2 regions of the Salinifilum ghardaiensis genome follow, and region 1 is predicted to be linked to the other one. Evidence: riboswitches for the same ligand, from Rfam matches in the RefSeq annotation. Region 1 holds a riboswitch; the other holds the start of a gene.
What was found. A riboswitch is a leader RNA that binds a small molecule or an ion and turns the genes downstream of it on or off. The one in region 1 is predicted to bind glycine.
Positions count from the first base shown of each region.

Region 2: linked by a shared signal. The riboswitch ahead of gcvP (aminomethyl-transferring glycine dehydrogenase) and the one ahead of gcvT (glycine cleavage system aminomethyltransferase GcvT) in region 1 are both predicted to bind glycine.

Region 1 covers NZ_CM137101.1:3,758,083-3,769,061, reverse strand. The annotation lists gene tesB (acyl-CoA thioesterase II) at 1-355, shown strand, start outside; gene ACVGV0_RS17185 (VOC family protein) at 428-862, opposite strand; gene ACVGV0_RS17180 (Lrp/AsnC family transcriptional regulator) at 1,069-1,572, opposite strand; gene ACVGV0_RS17175 (LysE family translocator) at 1,664-2,311, shown strand; gene ACVGV0_RS17170 (D-alanyl-D-alanine carboxypeptidase) at 2,369-2,860, shown strand; gene ACVGV0_RS17165 (DedA family protein) at 3,037-3,720, shown strand; gene ACVGV0_RS17160 (hypothetical protein) at 3,863-4,378, opposite strand; gene glyA (serine hydroxymethyltransferase) at 4,567-5,847, opposite strand; gene gcvT (glycine cleavage system aminomethyltransferase GcvT) at 5,910-7,013, opposite strand; glycine riboswitch at 7,142-7,239, opposite strand; glycine riboswitch at 7,240-7,333, opposite strand; gene ACVGV0_RS17145 (TetR/AcrR family transcriptional regulator) at 7,470-8,135, opposite strand; gene ACVGV0_RS17140 (acyl-CoA dehydrogenase family protein) at 8,262-9,440, shown strand; gene ACVGV0_RS17135 (hypothetical protein) at 9,597-9,752, shown strand; gene ACVGV0_RS17130 (potassium channel family protein) at 9,873-10,688, shown strand; gene ACVGV0_RS17125 (Tm-1-like ATP-binding domain-containing protein) at 10,751-10,979, shown strand, end outside.
Region 2 covers NZ_CM137101.1:1,867,072-1,878,050, forward strand. The annotation lists gene ACVGV0_RS08390 (propionyl-CoA synthetase) at 1-1,447, opposite strand, end outside; gene ACVGV0_RS08395 (hypothetical protein) at 1,839-2,069, shown strand; gene ACVGV0_RS08400 (CDP-alcohol phosphatidyltransferase family protein) at 2,290-3,048, shown strand; gene gcvH (glycine cleavage system protein GcvH) at 3,174-3,557, shown strand; gene garA (glycogen accumulation regulator GarA) at 3,677-4,141, shown strand; gene ACVGV0_RS08415 (bifunctional nuclease family protein) at 4,483-4,959, shown strand; gene ACVGV0_RS08420 (MerR family transcriptional regulator) at 5,529-6,047, shown strand; glycine riboswitch at 6,184-6,281, shown strand; glycine riboswitch at 6,282-6,400, shown strand; gene gcvP (aminomethyl-transferring glycine dehydrogenase) at 6,458-9,361, shown strand; gene ACVGV0_RS08430 (HesB/IscA family protein) at 9,526-9,798, shown strand; gene ACVGV0_RS08435 (3-methyladenine DNA glycosylase) at 10,069-10,959, opposite strand.

The sequences.
Region 1 (10,979 bases):
CGAGCAGGACGAGCGGCAGGCGAAGAGCCAGGTGTGGATGCGCGCCGACGGCTCCCTGCCCGACGATCCGCTGCTGCACGTGTGCGTCGCCGCGTTCGCCTCGGACATGACCCTGCTCGACTCGGTCCTGGGCCGGCACGGCGTGTACTGGGGACTGGACGACGTCTCCGGCGCGAGCCTCGACCACGCCATGTGGTTCCACCAGCCGTTCCGCGCCGACGAGTGGCTGCTCTACGACTGCTCCTCGCCGGCCGCCTCCGGCGCGCGGGGGCTGGCCACCGGCCGGTTCTTCACCCGGGACGGGCGGCTCGTGGCCACCGTGGTGCAGGAGGGACTGCTCCGGGTCAAGGACTGAGACGCCGCTCGAACACCGGCCCCGGTGCGGGAAGGCCACTTCCGGCACCGGGGCCGGTGCGCGTCTGAGCACCTACTCCGCGAGGAACTCCGTCGTGCCGTCCGGGGCGAAGCGCAGCCACGGGTTGTGGCAGATTTCCCAGAGCACGCCGTTCGGGTCGGTGACGTGGCCGTGGTAACCCCCGAAGTTCGCCCGCTGCGGTGTTTTGACCAGCGTTCCCCCGGCCTCGACGGCCGCGCGCACCGTCGCGTCGACCTCCTCGGTGCTGTCCACGTTGTGCGCCAGGCTGATCCCGGTGGCACCTGTTCCCGGGGTCGCGGAACCGATGTCGCCGTGGAACTGCCCGGTGTCGAACAGTCCGAGCAGCATGCCGGGTGCGGTCTGGAAGAAGATGATTTCGCCGGGGACGTCGAGCGCTGGTTGCCAGCCGAGCCCGTCCACGTAGAACGAGCGGGCCGCGTGCAGCTCGTCGGTGGCGAGCGTGATCACGTGCGTGCGCTGGTCCATGGCGGTGCAGTGTTCCAGAGCCCCGCGCACCGCACGCGGAGTTCGCACGCACCGCGGTGCGCGTGTCGGTCGGCTCCGGAGCGGCGCTGCTGGCCGGCCCGGCGCCCGCGTGCGCACGCCCGCGCGATGACCCCGCTCGCCGGCCGCGGTCCCGCGGGTGGGTGCGGACCGGCACCCGCCGGGAGCGGTCGTGGTTCCGCGGGAGCTCACTCGCGGCGGCGCCGCTGCGGGCGCAGCTGCGGCGGGGGCGTCAGCGCGCGGGTGTGCACCTGCTCGAGCACGATCGAGCTGGTGAAGTGCCGGACCTCCGTGCGGCCGGCGAGCTTGTCCACGAGGAAGCTCTGCAGGTGGGTCGTGTCGGCCACGGCCACGTGCAGCAGGAAGTCCGCCTGCCCGCTGACGTGCAGCAGCGAGCGCGTCTCGGGCTGGGAGAGGACGAACTCGCGGAAGCTGTCGACGACGTCCCGGGTGTGCGGGCGCACGTTGACCGAGACGACCGCCTCCAGCGGCAGTCCGGTGGCCGCCGGGTTGACGTCGATGTGCGAGCCGGTGATCACGCCGCGCTCGCGCAGCCGCCGCACGCGCTGCAGGCAGCTGGAGGGCGCGAGGCCGATGCGTTCGGCCAGGGTCCGGTTCGGCAGCGTCGCGTCGTTCTGCAATTCCTCCAGGATCCGCCAGTCCACCGAATCGAGTTCCACTGCTTCGCTCATTGCCGAACATCGTATGCGGCGAGTGGAAGTTCGGCGAACTGGAGGGGCACGATGGGATTACTGCTCGAACGAATGACTACCTGGAGGTGTGGTGACTATCGACTGGGGGCCGTTCCTGCTGGCCCTGCTGGTGATCGTGATCGTGCCGGGACCGGACTTCGTGCTGGTCACCAGCAACGCGGCGACCAGCAGCCGCTGGGGGTGGCTGGCGGCGATGGGCGTGACGGCGGGGCTCGTGCTGCACGCCACGGCGGCGACGCTCGGCCTGTCCGCGCTCGTCGCGGCGGTTCCGGCCGCGCTGTGGGTGGTCAAGGGCCTCGGCGTGGCCTACCTCTGCTGGATGGGCCTGCGGATCCTGCACAACGCGCGGCGAACGCGCTCCGGCGGAACCGTCGACAACGCCGTTCCCCCCACCAGCGGCAACGGTGCCGTGCACGCGGCGCAGACCGGCCGCGCGGTGTTCCTGCGGGCACTGCTCACCGACGTGCTCAACCCCAAGGTCATGCTGACCTTCCTGACCCTGCTGCCGCAGGCCATGGACCCCGGCGCAGCGCCGATGCCGCAGGCCGCCCTGCTCAGCGCGGTCGCGGTGAGCGCCTTCGCCTCGTGGTGGCTCGTCGTCGTGCCCTCGGTGCAGCGGCTCTCCGCGCTGCTGGCGAAGCCGCGGCGGCGGCGCGTGTTCGAACGCTGCTGCGGCGGTGCGCTGCTGGTGATGGCCGGGTCCATCGCCATGGGCTGAGCGGCCGCCCCGGGCCGGCGGCGCCGTTCGCGGCGCCGGCCGGTCGCTCCGCCGCGGATGCGACCGCCCCGATCCGCGGGAGCTCCCGCGGGGGCTGCTGGAACGCCGCACCCGCGCGGGCGCTCCCGCGGGCTCCCCGACGCGGTGGTGGCCGTGTTGTTGACCACGCTCCGGGGACGTGCTTCGGTGAGTCGCCGACGGTGGCGGGCTCCTCGGAGAGGGTGTGCGATGCGAACGCGGTGGAACTGGGCGGGGGTCGCCGGTCGTTCCCCTCGTGCGGCGGAGGGCGCGGTGCGCGCGAAGAACGGGCTGCTGAGCGGGGTGTCGGCGTTGCCCGGCTGCGTCGCGGCGGCACGCGGACGTGATCCGGTGTTCGCGGTCGTGCTCAACGACTTCGTCACACCGCGGGCGCCGAGCGAGGCGGAAGACGCCCTCGCGCCCCGGCCCGCTGCGTACGGTGGAGAGCGTGACCGCCTCGCCTCCCCCGCGGTCTCCGGGCACCGTTCGGAAGTGGAGAGGGGCGAGGAGGTGCGCGCACCCGTGCCGTGAGGGCACCGCGAGCCGCGCCACCGCGGCCGCACAGCCGGAGAAAGTCGGGAACGTTCCCCGTGCGCGGTGTCCGGGCGGATCCGTGCCCAGGTGGGGGACATCCCTGAGTGTGCTCGAGCACGTGGCCGGTAGCGTTGCGGGAAGATGCCTGCCGGTGTGCTCCCCGAGGTGATTGCGTGGCGTTCATCAGCGACTTCCTGGCCCTCGTCGCCGGGTTGCCCAGACCACTGCTGGTACTGGTGACAGGTGGGCTGGTCCTCGCCGAGTGCACGCTGGGCCTCGGGTTCCTCGTGCCCGGGGAGAGCGGGCTGCTCATCTCGGCGGCCACGGTCGACAGCTGGGGCTTCTTCCTCACCCTCGCGTTGGTGGTGACCCTCTGCGCCGCCGTCGGCGACAACATCGGCTACTGGCTGGGCAGGCGCTACGGCATCCGCGTGCGCGAGACCAAAGCCGTGCGCAAGCTCGGCCAGCAGCACTGGGACCGGGCCACCCGCCTGCTGCGGCGCTTCGGCATCGGCGCGGTGCTCGTGGCCCGCTTCCTGCCGGTCGTGCGCACGCTCGTGCCCGCCGCCGCGGGCACGAGCCAGCTCGGCTACGGCCGCTTCCTCCTCGCCTCCGTGGTCGGCGCCGCCGGCTGGTCCGGGATGCACGTGGGTGTCGGCTGGGCGGCGGGCACCTCGGTCAAGGCGATCGAGCACGCGCTGGGGCAGGCGAGCTGGCTGTTCGCCACGGTGCTGGTCGTCGGGGGCGTGTCGATCTGGTACTGGCGCCACCGGCGCGCCCGCAAGCAGGAGGCCGCGCTGCAGCAGGAGACCGGTGGACCCGTCGCGGCCGACGAGGACGTCGAGCAGGCCGCCTGAGCGCGGTGCCCGCCGCTGCGCTTCGGCCCCGTTCAGCTGGGACGCACGCCGCGCGTGCGGACCGCTCGCGGGCGCGACCCCACCGGCCGGCGCGCCTCGGGCGGGTCGACCGCCGGCCGAGCTCTGCGAGGAGCTCGCCTGATCAGCTCTTGAGCCGCGCCGTGTTGCCGCTGAGCTGCATCAGGGTTCGCCGCAGCTCGTGCGGTGGTGGTGCGTCGGCGCCCAGCGGCACGAACAGGCCGTTGCACCGGGCGCTGCCCCGCGGGGCGTTCAGCCGCACGTGCAGGGAGGTGCCGAGCACGGGCCGGTGACCGAGGCGGATCCAGCGCACGTCCGGCCAGCGCACGGTCCGCCGGGTCTCCCGCGTGCGGTAGGTCAACCCGCCGGCGGTGAACGTGATCGACAGGTCCCGCATCCGCAGCACCGGCAGCCACGCGACGGCCTGCAGCACGGCTGGCAGGGCGGTGCAGAGGAAGGCGAAGATGCCGAACCACCACCCGTACGACCAGGTCTCGCCCTGCTGCGAGGTGATCAGCAGGCTCGCGGCGAAGCAGGCGGCCAGAGCGGGTCCGCCGACGGCCGTTCCCGCCAACCACCACATCCGCCGCGCGGCGGAGGGCTCGCGCGCGATTCGCACGTCGGGGGTGATCGTCTCCATGGCGCGTCAGGATGGCACCCGCGACCACGTCCGCGGGGCGTTTCGCGGGCGATGTCGTCGAATCGTCCCGCGATCGAGGCCGCGCCCCCGGTCGGGAGCGCGGCCCCGCCACGATCGGGCCGCGGTCCCCTCCGGTGGAGCGGAGGGGACCGGCAGATCAGCAGCTGTTGCTCACGGCCTCGGGCGGATCACAGGCCCGGGTAGAGCGGTTTGGCCGCGGCGAGGGCCTCGACGCGGGCCCGCAGCTTCTTCGTGCTCGCCTCGTCGAGGTTCGGCTGCAGCGCTTCGGCGATGACGTCGGCGACCTCGCCGAACTCCTCGGCGCCGAAGCCGCGGGTGGCCAGCGCGGACGTGCCGATCCGCAGCCCGGAGGTCACCATCGGCGGCCGCGGATCGTTCGGCACCGCGTTGCGGTTGACCGTGATCCCGATCTCGTGCAGCCGGTCCTCGGCCTGCTTGCCGTCCAGCTCGGCGTTGCGCAGGTCCACCAGCACCAGGTGCACGTCGGTCCCACCGGAGACCAGCTGCACCCCCGCGGCGGTCGCATCGCCCTGCTGCAAGCGCTGCGCCAGGACCTGCGCCCCCTCGACGGTGCGCCGCTGCCGGTCGACGAACTCCTCGCCGCGTGCGGCCTTGAACAGCACCGCCTTGCCCGCGATCACGTGCTCCAGCGGACCGCCCTGCTGCCCCGGGAACACCGCCGAGTTGAACTTCTTGGTGAGCTCCTCGTCAGCAGAGAGGATCACCCCGCCCCGCGGACCCCCCAGGGTCTTGTGCGTGGTGGTGGTGACCACGTGCGCGTGCGGCACCGGGTTGGGGTGCAGCCCCGCGGCGACCAGACCGGCGAAGTGCGCCATGTCCACCATCAGGTACGCCCCGACCTCGTCGGCGATCTCCCGGAAGCGGGCGAAGTCCAACTGCCGCGGGTACGCCGACCAGCCGGCGATGATCATGTTCGGCCGGTTCTCCCGCGCCAGCCGGGCCACCTCGTCCATGTCGATGCGGTGGTCCGACTCGTCGACGTGGTACGGCACGACGTTGTAGAGCTTGCCGGAGAAGTTGATCCGCATGCCGTGGGTGAGGTGGCCACCGTGGGCCAGGTCCAGCCCCATGATCGTGTCGCCCGGCTTGAGCAGCGCGAACATCGCAGAGGCGTTGGCCTGCGCACCCGAGTGCGGCTGCACGTTCGCGAACGACGCGCCGAACAGCTCCTTGGCCCGGTCGATCGCCAACTGCTCGATCACGTCGACGTTCTCGCAGCCGCCGTAGTAGCGCTTGCCCGGATACCCCTCGGCGTACTTGTTCGTCAGCACCGACCCCTGAGCCTCCAGGACGGAGCGCGGTGCGAAGTTCTCCGAAGCGATCATCTCCAACGTGTTCTGCTGGCGACGCAACTCAGAACCCACCGCAGCAGCGACCTCCGGGTCGACCGCGGCAAGCTGGTCGTTGAACAGGTCCGGTGTGGACATTTGGTGTTGCCTCCTGTTTTCTGTCTGCGACGGCCCTGCGGATCGGTCGAACGGCGCGGTTGTCACGTGCCGCGGCGGTAGAACGGCAGTTCCACCACCTCCACCGGCAGCGACCTGCCGCGCACGTCCACGTTCAGCGCCGTGCCCGGTTGGCTGTGCGCGCGGTCCACATAGGCCATCGCGATCGGGTGCCCCAGAGTGGGGGAGGGCGCACCGCTGGTGACCTCGCCGATCTCGTTGCCCCCGGGGTCGAGCACGGAGTAGCCGTGCCGCGGCGCGCGCCGCTGGTCGGTGCTCAGCCCCACCAGTGTCCGGTCGGTGGGAACTTCGGCGACCTTCGCCAGCGCGGCCTTGCCCACGAAGTCGTCGGGTTTGTCGAGCTTGACCACCCGGCCGAGATTGGCGTGGTACGGCGTCAACTCGGCGCTGAGCTCGTTGCCGTACAACGGCATACCCGCTTCCAGCCGCAACGTGTCCCGGCAGGACAGTCCGGCGGGCTTGAGGTCGTGGTCCGCGCCGGCCTCGGCGAGCGCCCGCCAGATCGGCTCGGCGTCCTCCGGCGCGGTGAACAGTTCGAAACCGTCCTCGCCGGTGTAACCGGTGCGGGCGAGCATGACCTCGCGACCAGCCACGGTGCTGTAGTACCCGGCGAAGTACTTGACGGTCGACAGGTCGGTGTCGGTCAGCGGCCCGAGGATCGCCGCCGCGTTCGGCCCCTGCAGCGCGATGAGCGCGTACTCGTGCGAGGTGTCGTGGAACTCGACCTCGAAGCCGGAGACGCGGTCGGCCAGCGCTTCGGAGACGGTGCCGGCGTTGGCGGCGTTGGCGACGACGAGGTACTCGTCCTCGCGCAGCCGGTAGACGATGAGGTCGTCGAGCACGCCGCCGTCGCTGTTGCAGATCATCGTGTAGCGCGCGCGGCCGGGCGTGATCGCCGAGGTGTTGGCCAGCAGGGCGTAGTCCATGGCCTCCGCGGCCTGCGGCCCGCGGATGTGGAGCTCACCCATGTGCGACAGGTCGAACAGGCCGGCGCTGTTGCGCACCGCGTTGTGCTCGGCGGTGTCACTGGTGTACCGCACCGGCATGTGCCAGCCGGCGAAGTCGGTGAACGTCGCACCCAGCTCCTCGTGGACCTGGTGCAGGGGCGTCTGCCTCGGTGAGGTCATCGTGTCTGACTCCTCCTGGGGGCGGCGCCGGTCGGCGGTCGCGGGTCCGGAACTGCACGCAATCGGATCCTGCCAGCGTAGCCGGACCACTTCGATCGCCACCCGCGCGGTCGTACGCACGTCGGGCGATCTCCCCTGGAGTCATGGGCCTGAGAGTTTCACCGTCGCTGGACGGCTTGCACCGTGGGCGAGAAGCGGTCCGCTCCTGCTTTCCTCCCGTTCCGCCTCGTACCGTGCGGTAGGTGGTGCCTGAGAGTTTGCTGGGGAGTGCTTGCTCCTTCGGCGTCCCGACGGGCCGGGATCTCTCCCGCACGGAGTCAACGGCGCGGTATTCGGTTGTGCGGTCTGCTGTCCGCTGCTGTCCGGTTGTGGCCTGGTCAGAGCGTGACGCTACGGAGGACCCCGCGGGCAGTCAACCGCAACGCGAGGCTGATCTCACTCGGTTGCGCGTGCAGGTCAGCGCGGGGTGTGCGGCATCGCCGCTCCGCCCTCGCGCGCCGCTGCGGTGAGGGTGCGGTGGACCTCGCGCAACCCGTCGATGAGCGCTCCGAGGGCGAGTTCGAAGCTGTCCGCGTCGATCTCGGTGTGCTGCGGCAGCAGGTGGGCGCGGTCGAGGTGGGGGAACCGCTCGTCGTAGACGCTCGCGTCGGCGGGGAAGCCCTCGGCGAACGAGGCCATGGCCGAGCCGACGACGAGGTACTTCGTCGACGCGCCGATCATCGTGGCGTACCGCTGCGGCCAGCCGGCGCGCACGAGGCCGCCGTGCACCCGGTCGGCGCGGCGCAGCGCGTTCTCCCGGCGGGCCGGTCCGCCGGCCAGGAACGGCACGAGGTTGGGGTGCGCGCGCAGGGCGGCGCGGTAGGACCGCGCCCACGTGCGCAGGCCGGTGGGCCAGTCGACCTCGAAGCCGGAGACGTCGACCTGGGCCATGACCTCGTCGGAGATCGTGTGCAGCAGGTCGTCCTTGTTCGGCACGTGGTTGTACAGCGACGCCGCGCGGACGTCGAGGCGCTCGGCCAGGCGGCGCATGGACAGCGCCTCGAGCCCCTCGGCGTCGATGATCTCGAGGCCGACCCGGGCGATGCGCTCGGTCGTCAGGCGGGGACGGCTCGGACGGGGCACGGTTTCTCCACGGTCGGGACGGGGTGGCCTGGGGTGGACGCCTCTTGCGAAGGCTGCGCGGCCGACTCTAGGCTGCCATAAAACTAACGTTGTTAGTTAGTAGCTCACGCGGAAGGGTGCAGGTCAATGGTCGACTTCTCGTTGTCCGATACCGAGCGCGACGTGCGCGACTGGGTGCGCCAGTTCGTCCAGCGCGAGCTCATGCCGCTGGAGCAGCAGGTGCTGCACCGGGAGCGCGCCGGTGAGCGGGGGCTGACCGAGCAGGAGCAGGCGGACCTGCGGAACAAGGCGCGCGAGGCGGGGTTCTGGGGCGTGCAGACCCCCGAGGAGTACGGCGGGATGGGCCTGCCGGCCGTGCTGACGGCGCTGATCCAGATCGAGCTGGGGCGCACGTTCGTGCCGTTCCAGTTCGGCGGTGACGCGGACAACATCCTCTACCGCGGCAACGAGGAGCAGCAGCGGCGCTACCTGCTGCCCACCATCGAAGGCACCCGGAAGTCCTGCTTCGCCATCACCGAGCCCGGTGCCGGATCGGACGCGAAGAACATCCGCACCACCGCCCGCAAGGAGGGCGGCGAGTGGGTGATCAACGGCGAGAAGACCTTCATCACCGGCGGCATCGACGCCGACTTCGCCATGGTGTTCGCCGTCACCGACAAGTCCAAGGGCGCCGACGGCGGAGTGACCTGCTTCCTCGTCGACCGCGACATGGGCTGGACCTCCGAACCCATCGACATCATGGGCGAGTGGGAGCGCCAACCCGCCTCGCTGGTGTTCGACGAGGTGCGCGTGCCCGAGGAGAACGTGCTCGGCGAGGTCGGTCAGGGCTTCCAGCTCGCGATGCAGTGGATCGGCCGCGGGCGCTACATGCTGCCCGCGCACGCGCTCGGCGCCTGCGAGCGGCTCGTCGGGATGGCCACCGAGTACGCCAACAACCGCCAGACCTTCGGCGCGCCCATCGCCGACCGGCAGGCCATCCAGTGGATGATCGCCGACTCGGCCGTGGAGATCGAGGCGCTGCGGTGGCTCGTGCTGCAAGCGGCCTGGCAGGTCGACCAGGGGATGGACTCGCGGCACGCGCAGTCCATGGCCAAGCTCTACGGCGGGACCCGCGCCAACGAGATCGTCGACCGCGTGATGCAGATCCACGGCGGCATGGGCTACACCCGCGAGCTGCCGGTCGAGCGCTGGTTCCGCGACCTGCGGTTGCTGCGCATCTTCGAGGGCACCGACGAGATCCAGCGCCGCACCATCGCCCGCAACATCCTCAAGGGGCACAGCTCGGTCAGCGGGGTGCTCGGCTGAGGTCCCCGCGCCGGGGCCCGCCGCGCGCGGTGTCGTCCCCGCGATCACCTCGGTAGGCTGGTGGACGCCTGATCCCCAGGTGACGCGCCGGTCTGCCGTTCGACGGGCAGGACTTCGGCGGACAGGCCGCGTGCTGAGGACCGACCAGGAGCGGACATGTCGCTGATGAAGAAGATCGTCGGACTCGCCAGCAGCCCCCAGGGGCGCCGGGCGATCCGGCAGGCGAAGAAGTACGCCCAGGACCCCAAGACCCGGGCCAAGATCGACGAGGCGAAGAACAAGCTGCTCAAGGGCAACAAGCCGAGCCGGTGACGCCCTGCGGCCCGCCGTTCCCCGCGGATCGGCGGGCCGTTCTTCCGCGCGGGCAGCGCGGACGTGACCGGTGCCGCGGCCGTGTTCCCGGGCGCTTCCGGGCACGGCACCATGGGCGCGATGTCATCCGAGACCGTGCGCTCCGAGAACGCGGGGAGCGCCGCTCCTCCACCGCTGGCGAAGTGGGAGCAGCGCACCGAGTGGCCGCTCATCGCGCTGTCGGTGCTGTTCTTCGCGCTGTACGCGTGGACGGTGCTCGAACCCGGCATGCAGCCGGGCGTGCGCCGCGGCGTCGGAGTGGCCATGTGGGTCACGTGGGGCGCGTTCGCCGTGGACTACGCCGTGCGCCTCGCCCTGGCCAGGCAGCGCGGCCGGTTCGTGCTGCACAACCTGTTCGACCTGGTGGTCATCCTCGTCCCGGTGCTGCGCCAGCTGCGCGTGCTGCGGCTGGTGACGGTGCTGGTGCTGATGAACCGCAGGATCCAGGCGCGGGTGCGCGGGCAGGTCGTGCTGTACGTCTCCGGCGCGACCGCGCTGCTCGGCGTCTCGGCCGCCCTCGCCGTGCTGGACGCCGAACGCGGCGCCGGCGAGGCCACGATCACGAGCTTCGCTGATGCGCTGTGGTGGACCATGGCGACGATCACCACGGTCGGCTACGGCGACTACTACCCCGTGACCGGGCAGGGCAAGCTCATCGCCGTGGGGTTGATGCTCGCGGGCATCGCCCTGCTCGGCGTCGTCACCGGCAGCATCGCCTCCTGGTTCGTGGAGAAGTTCGGCGGTGTGGAGAACTCCGTCGAGCGCGCCGGCCGGGCCACGGCCGACAGCGCCGCGGAGGCCGAACGGCTGCGCGGCGAGGTCGCCTCCCTCAAGACCGAGATCACCGCGCTGCGCGCGCAGCTGCCCGCCGTCCCGGACGAGGGCCGGTCGTCGTGAGCCGCTGACGCGGCGGACGCGCGCCTCTGGGCAGAGCAGGCGCTGGCGCAGTAGCATCCGCGATGATCACGCAGCCGTGTACGGAGGGCGCCGTGACCGGAGGGCACCGCACGCCGAGGGCCTACGTGGTGGGCACGTTCGACACGAAGGGGGACGATCTGCGCTACGTGGCGGAGCTGCTCGCCCCGCACTGCGCCGTGACCACCGTCGACGTCGGCACCGGCCCCGCTGCGCGGAGCGCGGCACCGGACGTCCCCGCCCGGGACGTCGCCGCGCACCACCCCGAGGGGG
Region 2 (10,979 bases), 1.9 Mb from region 1:
CGACGTAGCCGCCGTCGCCCGTGGCGTAGTAACCCGGGTAGCTCGCCAGGTACGACTCCCGGAAGCGCTCGTCGTCGCCCCACAGCGTCGGCGCCGTGCCCGGCGGCAGCGGCAGCCGCAGGCACAGCGCCCCCTCGGTGCCGGTGGGAACCTCCGCGCCGGACTCGTCGAGCACCCGCACGTCGTAGCCCGGCATCGGGACCGTGGGGGAGCCGGCCTTGAGCGGCATCGGTTCGAGCCCGCGCGGGTTGGCGCAGATCGGCCAGCCCGTCTCGGTCTGCCACCAGTGGTCGACCACCGGCACGCGCACCTTCTCGCCGGCCCAGTGGTACGTCTCCGGGTCGAGGCGCTCCCCGGCGAGGAAGAGGCTGCGCAGGCCGGACAGGTCGTGGCGGTGCATCAGCTCGGCGTCCGGATCGGCCTTGCGGATCGCCCGGAACGCCGTCGGAGCGGTGAACAGCACCCGCACGCCGTGCTCGGCGATGACCCGCCAGAACGCGCCCGCGTCCGGGGTGCCCACCGGCTTGCCCTCGTAGAGCACCGTGGTCGCGCCGACCAGCAGCGGCGCGTAGACGATGTAGGAGTGGCCGACGACCCACCCCACGTCGGAGGCCGTCCAGAACACGTCACCGGGGTGGATGTCGTAGATGTTCGGCAGCGACCAGGCCAGCGCGACTGCGTGCCCCCCGTTGTCGCGGACCACGCCCTTCGGCCGCCCCGTGGTGCCCGAGGTGTGCAGCACGTAGAGCGGATCGGTGGCCGCCACCGGGACGCACTCGGCCGGGTGCGCGTCCCGCAGGGCCTCGTCCCAGTCCAGGTCGCGCGGGCCCGGTTCGGCCGGGGACTGCGGACGCTGCACGAGCAGCACGCGGTCCGGCTGGTGGGTCGTGCGGCTCAGCGCCTCGTCGACGATGGGTTTGTACGGCACGACCCGCTGCGGTTCGATCCCGCACGAACCGGCGACGATCACCTTCGGCTGGGCGTCCTCGATGCGCGCTGCCAGCTCGTCCGGGGCGAACCCGCCGAAGACCACCGAGTGCACCGCCCCGATCCGCGCGCAGGCGAGCATCGCCACGATCGCCTGGGGGATCATCGGGAGGTAGAGCACGACGCGGTCACCGCGCGCCACCCCCTGCTCGCGCAGCGCGCCCGCGCACCGCGCGACCCGGTCGAGCAGCTCGCGGTAGCTCCACGTCTCCGCCGCCGCTGCGACCGGCGAGTCCCACACCACCGCCGGCTGGTCGCCGCGGCCGTCGCGGACGTGCCGGTCGAGCGCGTTGAAGCAGGTGTTCATCCGCCCGTCGGGGAACCAGCGGTAGAACGGCGCGTTCCCGTCGTCGAGCGCCCGGGTCGGCTCGGTGTCCCAGTCGATCGCCCGGGCCGCGCGCAGCCAGAAGCGCTCGGGGTCGTGCAGGCTTTCGTGGTGCAGATCGGCATAACCCGCCATCGGCAACCTCCGCGGGAACGGTGGGGAACGGATCCCCGTGTCCTACCGCACGCCCGCAGGTGATGCCAGGGGGCGGCCCGCGGCGGGCTCCCGGGCCCGCACGGGGGCCCGGGGTGGCCCCCGGGGCGGTGTCCGGCCGGGCGCTCCGCCCGGTGCCCGGTGCAGCTGTTCGGTCCGGCGCTCGCGTGATCGGCGCCGCGCTCGCGCTCGGCGACGCGTGGTGTTCGTCCGGCGACTGTTCGTGTCGGGTGCGCGACATGTGGTGGAGGAGTCCGCACAATCGGCGGCGGGACGCCTCGCCGGGCGTTCCGCCGAGGCCGGCGCCGCGGGGAGATGCGGTGCCGGTGCCGCAACGTTCGCCGGTGAGCACGGACGGGAGGTGCTTTCCGCAATGACAGGTGACGGAGCCCGCGACTCCTCCGGGGCCGGTGGGAGCGAAGCCGCCGAGGACCTGCCCACCGCGCTGCACAGCGTGGTGTGGAGCCACGGGCACGCCTACGTGCTCGAAGGACTGAGCGGGGCCCGCTGGGCCGGGGTCGACGACCGCGGCCGACCGTGCTTCCTCACCGACGCCGACCTGCGGCGTCGCGGCTTCACCGTGCAGCGGGCTCGCACGGCCTGAGCGACCGGGCGGTGCGCAGCGCCGCCCCGACTTGCGCCGCGCGTCCCGGACCGCGCCGCGGTGGGGGCGCGCTCGGCGGCCGCTGTTCGATCACCGCGCGGTTGCGCTGCGCACGTCGGTCCCGCACCGGGGCGGTGGGCCGCATGTGCGATCCTCATCCGGGGAGGCGTCGTACCGATGGGCTCGGTACCGGCGGCGGCGCGACACACAGGGGGAGGCCGTGGTGCACGACGCGGACAGCACCACGAACGGCACCGCGCGAGGACCGGCCGAGGAACCGGGGGCGTCGGCGGGCGACCCCGCCGGAACCGGGGACCAGCCCGGCGGCGCCACCGCTGCTTCCGGCGAGGGCGCGCCGATCGAACCCGGCATCGAGCGGATGCGCGAGGTCGCCGTCGGACTCTGGCACGACCCGTGGTTCACCGTGCCGAACCTGCTCAGCGCGATCCGGCTGGGCGGGGTGCCGCTGTTCCTGTGGCTGCTGCTCGGCCCGCAGGCCGACCTGCTGGCCCTGCTCGTCCTCGTCGCCAGCGGTGTGACCGACTGGCTCGACGGGAAGCTGGCGCGGTGGCTCGGGCAGTACAGCCGGCTCGGCGAAGTCCTCGACCCGGTGGCCGACCGCCTCTACATCGTGGCGACGCTGGTCGCCTTCGTGCTGCGCGACGTCGTCCCCTGGTGGATCGCCGCGGTGCTCGTCGGGCGGGACGTGGTGCTGGCGCTGTGCGTGCCGGTGCTGCGCTTCTGCGGATTCCAGCCGCCGGACGTGCACTACCTGGGCAAGGCGGCCACGTTCTGCCTGATGTACGCCTTCCCGATGCTGCTGCTGGTGCAGGAGGACATCGCGCTCAGCGAGGTGCTGCGGCCCATCGCGTACGCGCTGACCTGCTGGGGCGGCGTGCTCTACCTCTGGGCCGGCGTGCTCTACCTGGGGCAGGTGACCGCAGCGCTGCGGGAGGCGGCGCGCGCGGTGCGCGGATGACGCGCCCGGCGCAGCGCGTGTTGCGGGACGTGCCGGTGGGCAATACGCTGCCCGCCGGCGGATGATCTCGCGAGCCCGGCCGGTGACCGGGCTGAGCAGCGCCCCCGAGCAGGAAGGCGGACCCAGTGGCCTCGGAGGAGATCAGGTACACCCAGGAGCACGAGTGGGTGCGCCGCACCGATGCGGAGACCGTGCGCGTCGGCATCACCGACTACGCGCAGCAGCAGCTCGGTGACGTCGTGTTCGTGCAGGTGCCGGACGTGGACGAGGGCGTCGAAGCCGGCGGGGCGATGGGCGAGGTCGAGTCGACCAAGAGCGTGTCGGACCTCTACGCCCCGGTCGGCGGTGTCGTCACCGCCCGCAACGAGGCCCTGCAGGACCGGCCCGAGCTGGTCAACAGCGACCCCTTCGGGCAGGGGTGGCTCGTGGAGCTGCGCTTGGCGGACGTCGCCGAGTGGGACGTGCTGCTCGACGCCGAGGCCTACCAGCGGCTGATCGAGCAGGAATGACCGCGCCGCGGCGCGCGTTGATCACTGCGGCGACCGGGACTCCCGCGTACTCGGGCTGGTGCCGGCGCGGTACGTTGGAATCTCGTTGGCACGATCTATCCGCGTAGAGGAGAGCTCAGGTGAGCCAGAACAGCGGCTCCGGTGACGTCCCACCGGAGCAGTCACCGGAGACCACCTCGGTCTTCAAGCCCTTCTCGGAGCAGGACGGCACCGAGAGCGCCCCGCAGACCGAGTCCGCGGGCTCAGGGGTCGACGCGCTGCCGGCCGGGTCGGCGCTGCTGGTGGTGAAGCGCGGTCCGAACGCGGGCTCGCGGTTCCTGCTGGACCGGGAGACCACCAGCACGGGGCGGCACCCGGACAGCGACATCTTCCTCGACGACGTCACGGTCTCGCGCCGGCACGCCGAGTTCCGGCGCGAGGGCAACGACTTCGTCGTCGTCGACGTCGGCAGCCTCAACGGCACCTACGTCAACCGGGAACCGGTGGACACCTCGGTGCTGGCCAACGGTGACGAGGTGCAGGTCGGCAAGTTCCGGTTGGTGTTCCTGACCGGGCCGGCCGACGGGGGACAGAGCGCGCGCTGAAGCGGCAGCGGACCTGAACGCGGGGCGACGCCGGTGAGCGGGCGCCGCCCCGAGCGGTGCGAGTGTCGCCGCCGAGGCGCGACTGCGCGGCCCGGTCGGCCTTCGCGTCCACCGCCGCCCGCGGGGCGGTGTAGGGTGACGAGCGCTGCCGTCGGTCGGGAACCCGCGGCGATCCGCCGAGCGGGGGGTTGCGACGGGCCCGCGCCTCCCGTCGGGGCGGTGCGCAGTGGAGGACGGACGGCTGGGCGCGTCCGCCGTATCGCGGGTAGCGTCGGAAGCGTCGGTGCGCGATCCTCGACAGGGATGTCACGCTTCGGCGCGCTGGAGGAGGCGATGTGACGATGAGCAGCGAGATGCGCGTCGTCGGCGTGCGCGTGGAACTACCGGCCAACCAGCCGATCCTGCTGCTGCGGGAGACGGAGGGTGAGCGGTACCTGCCGATCTGGATCGGCTCGGTGGAGGCGACCGCCATCGCGCTGGAGCAGCAGGGGGTGCGGCCGGCGCGTCCGCTGACGCACGACCTGCTCAAGGATGTGATCGGTGCCCTGGGGCGTGATCTCGAGCAGGTGCGTATCACGGATCTGCAGGAGGGGACGTTCTTCGCCGAACTCGTCTTCGACGGGGACGTGCGGGTGTCGGCGCGGCCGAGCGACTCGGTGGCTCTGGCCCTGCGCGCCGGCGTGTCCATCCACGCCGACGAAGCGGTGCTGGACGAGGCAGGTCTGATCATCCCGGACGAGCAGGAAGACGAAGTGGAGAAGTTCCGCGAGTTCCTGGATTCGGTCTCACCGGAGGACTTCCGCGGCGCGGACACGTGACCGCGCGAGGACGATCGCGGAGCGACGGGGCCCTCGGCGCGGTCGAGGGCCCCGTCGTCGTCGCGCTCCCCGCCGTCGCGGTCCCTCGCCCGCGTGTGGCGGGGTGCGGCCCGGAGGGGAGGCCGGGGGCGGCGCGGAGGCCCCGCCGCTGTTGATCTTCTCCGGCGTGGTCCGCGCGTCGCGTTGACCGCCCACACCGGGCGGCCTACTGTCGAATTGCGCGAATCGCTCCGGTGTCGTTTTCGCTGGCAGTCGTGGGGGATCGGGACAGCAGGGAGGTCCCGGCTGCTGGCGCCGAGGCGGGTGCTGGCGGGCACCCGGGCGCGTCGGCTGCCGGGACCGGCAGCCGGGCCGGAGCAGATTCGCCGAACGCACCGGACCGGATTCGTCGGCAGCGTGCCGGACGAGGGGAGGCAGGCGTGGTCGAGCAAGCGCCCGAGCGGGGTTCCGCAGGGGAAGAGGACGAGTCGCCTGGTGCGCCGTCCGCTGGGACCGCTGCGACCGGTGCGCCCCCGATGCCCGGCGGGGGCGGCGCGACGGAGGAATCGTCCCCGCACGGGGCCGGCGGAATGCTGCCCGAGGACTCGGTCTCCGACGAGCTCGTCGGTTTCCGGGGAGCGGCGGCGTGCCAGATCGCGGGCATCACCTACCGCCAGTTGGACTACTGGGCGCGCACGAAGCTCGTGGGCCCGTCGATCCGCAGCGCCACCGGTTCGGGTTCGCAGCGGCTCTACTCGTTCAAGGACATCCTCGTGCTCAAGGTGGTCAAACGGCTGCTGGACACGGGGGTGTCGCTGCACAACATCCGGCTGGCCGTGGACCACCTGCGCAGCAGGGGGGTGCGCGACCTGGCGGGGCTCACGTTGTTCAGCGATGGCACCACCGTCTACGAGTGCACCTCCCCCGAGGAGGTCGTCGACCTGCTGCAGGGCGGGCAGGGCGTCTTCGGGATCGCCGTGAGCGGGGCGATGCGCGAGATCACCGGGACGATCCACGAGTTCCCCGCCGAACGCGCCGACGGCGCGCTGGTCGAACCGCTCGAGGAGGACGAGCTCTCCCGCCGGCGGCGGGACCGGCGCACCGGGTGACCGCGGGCCCGGGGCCGCGGTCCCGGCGGGGACGGGCGCACCGCGCGCTCGCGCCGGTGCGCACCGTCAAGCAGGTGTGCGTCAGCTGACAGCCCCTCGGGCGGGAGCGCCTGATCAGGTATGCTCACGGCATCGCTGACCCCGTGCGGGAGAGTTCGGCTCGAGCGATCGAGTCGGCGCCGAAGGAGCAAATCTCCCCATCAACCTCTCAGGCCACTGGACCGCGCGGGCGAGATGCCTCTGGAAAGAGGGTGCGGCGACGGCGGCGCACCCCGCCGACGGTGCAAGTCCGGCCGGACCGCCGGACGAAGCTCTCAGGCGTTCGCGCAGCGAACAGTGACAGAGGGGGAGAGTCGGCAGCACGCTGGTGTTGCCGCCCCCTTGTTCGCCGCGAAGATTGAGGTTGGGCGATGACCGACGTGACCCACGACCGCATTCCACTCGCCGCGCTGGAGCACGGGACTCCGTTCGCCGATCGGCACGTCGGGCCGACGCCGGCCGAACTCGCCCGGATGCTCGACGTGGTCGGGGTCGGTTCCCTCGAGGAACTGGCAGACAAAGCCGTGCCCAGCGGAATCCGTGAGCGGGACCTGCAGCTCGAGCTGCCGGAACCGGCCACGGAAGCCCAGGCGCTCGCGGAGCTGCGCGACCTCGCGCAGCGCTGCACCCCGCGCACCCAGATGATCGGGCTCGGCTACTACGACACGATCACCCCCGGCGTGATCCTGCGCAACGTGCTGGAGAACCCCGCCTGGTACACGGCCTACACGGCTTACCAGCCGGAGATCTCGCAGGGGCGGCTGGAAGCCCTGCTGAACTTCCAGACGATGGTCTCGGACCTGACGGGGGTGCCGGTCGCCAACGCCTCCATGCTGGACGAGTCCACCGCTGCCGCCGAGGGCATGACGCTGGTGCGGCGCGGCGGCAAGGCCAAGTCGCCGCGGTTCGTCGTCGATGCCGACACGCTGCCGCAGACCGTGGAAATCCTGCGCACCCGCGCGGAACCGCTCGGCATCGAGCTGGAGGTCGCCGACCTGTCGCAGGGCGCGAGCGGTCTGCCGGACGGCGAGTTCTTCGGCGCGCTGCTGGCCTACCCGGGCGCCTCCGGCGCCGTCCGGGACCAGGAGGAGGTGCTCGCGGAGATCCACCGCCGCGGGGCGCTGGCCGTGGTCGCCACCGACCTGCTGGCCCTGACGCTGCTGCGCGCCCCCGGTGAGATCGGCGCCGACGTCGTCGTCGGCAACACCCAGCGCTTCGGCGTGCCGCTCGGGTTCGGCGGCCCGCACGCCGGGTTCATGGCCGTGCGCAAGGGCCTGGAGCGGCAGCTGCCGGGACGTCTCGTCGGCGTGAGCGTCGACACGGACGGCAACCAGGCCTACCGGCTGGCACTGCAGACCCGCGAGCAGCACATCCGCCGCGAGAAGGCCACGAGCAACATCTGCACCGCGCAGGTGCTGCTGGCGGTCATGGCGGGCATGTACGCCGTCTACCACGGCCCGGCGGGCCTGCGGAACATCGCCACCCGGGTGCACCGGATGGCGGCCGTGCTGTCCGCCCGCCTGCGCCAGGGCGGGGTCGAGGTCGTCGAGGACGCCTTCTTCGACACGGTGCTGGCCCGCGTGCCCGGGCGCGCCGACGAGGTCGTGGCCGCCGCGCGCGCGGAGGGCATCAACCTGCGCAGGGCCGATGCGGACCACGTGGGCATCGCCTGCGACGAGAGGACGACCCGGCAGGACCTGCGCGGCGTGTGCGCCGCGTTCGGCCTCACCGCCGAGCTCGGCGAGCTGGACGAGCTGGACACCGGCACCGCGGACGCGCTGCCGCGCCCGCTCGAGCGCACGTCCGAGTACCTGACCCACCCGGTGTTCCACCGCCACCAGTCGGAGACCTCGCTGCTGCGCTACCTGCGGGAGCTCTCCGACAAGGACGTCGCGCTGGACCGCAGCATGATCCCGCTGGGCTCGTGCACGATGAAGCTCAACGCCACCACCGAGATGGAGCCGGTCACCTGGCCCGAGTTCGGCGACCTGCACCCGTTCGCGCCCGCGGAGGACGCCGAGGGGATGCTGCGGATCGTCGACGACCTCCAGCGGTGGCTGGCCGACATCACCGGCTACGACGCGGTGAGCGTGCAGCCCAACGCGGGCAGCCAAGGCGAGTTCGCCGGTCTGCTGGCCATCCGCGCCTACCAGCAACAGCGCGGGCAGGAGCAGCGGGACGTCTGCCTGATCCCGGCCAGCGCGCACGGCACCAACGCCGCCAGCGCCACCATGGCCGGGTTGCGCGTGGTCGTCGTGCGCTGCGACGACTCGGGCAACGTCGAGATGGAGCACCTGCGGGAGCTCGCGGCCAAGCACGCCGACGACCTCGCCGCGATCATGATCACCTACCCGTCCACGCACGGCGTGTACGAGGACACCGTGCGGGAGGTGTGCGGCGTCGTCCACGAGGCGGGCGGTCAGGTCTACGTCGATGGGGCGAACCTCAACGCCCTCATCGGGCTGGCCCGGATGGGCAAGTTCGGCGCGGACGTGTCCCACCTGAACCTGCACAAGACGTTCTGCATCCCGCACGGGGGCGGCGGTCCCGGTGTGGGCCCGATCGGCGTGCGCGAGCACCTCGCCCCGTTCCTTCCGAACCACCCGCTGCAGCCGCAGGCCGGTCCGGAGACCGGGGTCGGTCCGATCAGCGAAACCCCGTGGGGGAGCGCGTCGATCCTGCCGATCTCCTGGGCGTACGTGCGGATGATGGGTGCCGACGGGCTGCGCCGGGCCACGTTGACCGCGGTCGCGGCGGCGAACTACGTGGCGCGGCGCCTGGACCACTACTTCCCGGTGCTCTACACCGGCAAGGACGGCTACGTGGCCCACGAGTGCATCCTCGACCTGCGGCCGATCAGCAAGAGCAGCGGCGTCTCGGTGGACGACGTGGCCAAGCGGCTCGCCGACTACGGCATCCACGCGCCGACCATGTCCTTCCCGGTCAACGGCACGCTCATGGTGGAGCCGACCGAGAGCGAGGACCTCGCCGAGCTCGACCGGTTCTGCGAGGCCATGATCCAGGTCCGCACCGAGATCGACAAGGTCACCGCCGGTCAGTGGCCGGCCGAGGACAACCCGCTGGTGCACGCGCCGCACACCGCCGCCTCGCTGGCCGGTGACTGGCCGCACGCCTACAGCCGGCAGGAGGCGGCCTACCCGATGGGCACGGGGGTGACCTCCAAGGTCTGGCCGGCGGTGCGCCGCGTCGACGGGGCGCGCGGGGACCGCCACCTGGTCTGCTCGTGCCCGCCGCTGTCGGCCTACGAGAGCTGAGGTCCTCCGCGGGGCGTGTGCGCCTTCCTTCCCAGGGCAGTCGCGCACGCGCCCCGCGCGGGCGCCCGTCCCGGATTCCGCCGCACGGCGGATTTGCGTGCGGCGATGGGAGCATGACACGGTTGCCCTTTTACGTGACGGCTCCGAGAGGAATGGGGCGAATCATGCTCACCATCAGTGAGAGTGCCGCGGAGGTCATCAAGCTGGTCCTGATCGGCGGTGACTCTCCGGAAGGGTCCGGGCTGCGCATCGCGGCCAGCGGCGACGGGTTGCAGGCCGCGGTCGCGGACGAGCCGGAAGCCCAGGACCAGGTGGTCGAGCGGGACGGGGTCCGTGTGTTCCTGGAACAGCACGCTGCTTCCGTGCTCTCGGACAAGACGCTCGACGCGGAACGCGACGACAATGGTGAGTTGAGCCTGGCCGTCCGCGAGGACTGACACCACTGACGTCATCGGCCGTCGGCGGCGCGCGTTCCCGCCCGGAACCGCCGCCGGCGGCTTTCACGCATCGCGTCCCAGCGGCGCACGGCCGCCCGGCGCGATGGTGCACGCGCCCGGTGCCGCGGTGCGCGAGCGTCGTGGGCAGCAGCCATGGTGGTCGGGACGGCTGACGACGTCAACACCCGCAGCGGGCCCGCTGGCCGGGCCGCCGATGGGGCCGGGCCGCTGCGGCGGACCCGTCCGCGGCGCCGGGCCTCCCCGCCCGGCTCAGGCGCGGGCGCCGTCGGCGTGCTGCCGGCCCCAGGTGCGGATCTCCTCGCAGGCGGCGATGATCCGCTGCCGCAGCCCGTCGGCCTCCTCGGCGAAGGCGCGCTGCCGGCGCACGTACTCGGCCCGTCCCTGCGCGGTCTCGATGGGCACCGGTGCGAAACCGAGCTCCCGGAAGTCGTACGGGCTGGCGCGCATGTCCAGTTCCCGCACGCGCATCGCCAGGTCGAAGCAGTCCGCGGTCAACTCCGCGGGGACGAACGGGTCGAGCTTGTAACACCACTTGAAAAGATCCATGTTGCCGTGGAGGCACCCCGGCTGCTCGCTCCGGACCTGGTCGGCGCGGCTGAGCTGGAACTCGTTGCGCGGACGCGCCTGCTCGGTGAAGAACCGGAACGCGTCGAAGTGCGTGCACGTGATCCGCATCGACTCGACGACCTCGTCGGTGCCGGTGTGGCCGAGCCGCAGCGGCCACTCGGCGTGCCGCACATCACCGGGCCGCGTGCGGTAGAGCATGGCCCACTCGTGCAGGCCGAAGCAGCCCAACCTCGCCGGGCGCGCGGCCGTGGCGGACAGCAGGTCGTGGACGAACTCGACGGTTTCCCGGCGCTTGGCGGTCAGCGCAGCCGGGTCGATCGCCACGCCTTCGGGCAGCTCGGTGAACCCCGAGCGCTCGAGGAACTCGGTCCCGCCGGCGAGCGCGACGCCGACGCCGGGCTGCCAGCGCTCCAACCGGGAGGGGCGGTAGGAGTAGTAGGTCCAGAGGAAGTCCCAGATCGGGTGCTTCTCGCCGCGGCGCTGCCGCTCGCGGTGCGGCCGCGTCCACTGCTCGACGCGCTCGGCGTGGGCCCGCTGCCGCGCGCGCCACTCGGATTCGCTCAGCACCCGCATCGCCCACCAGCTTAGGGAGT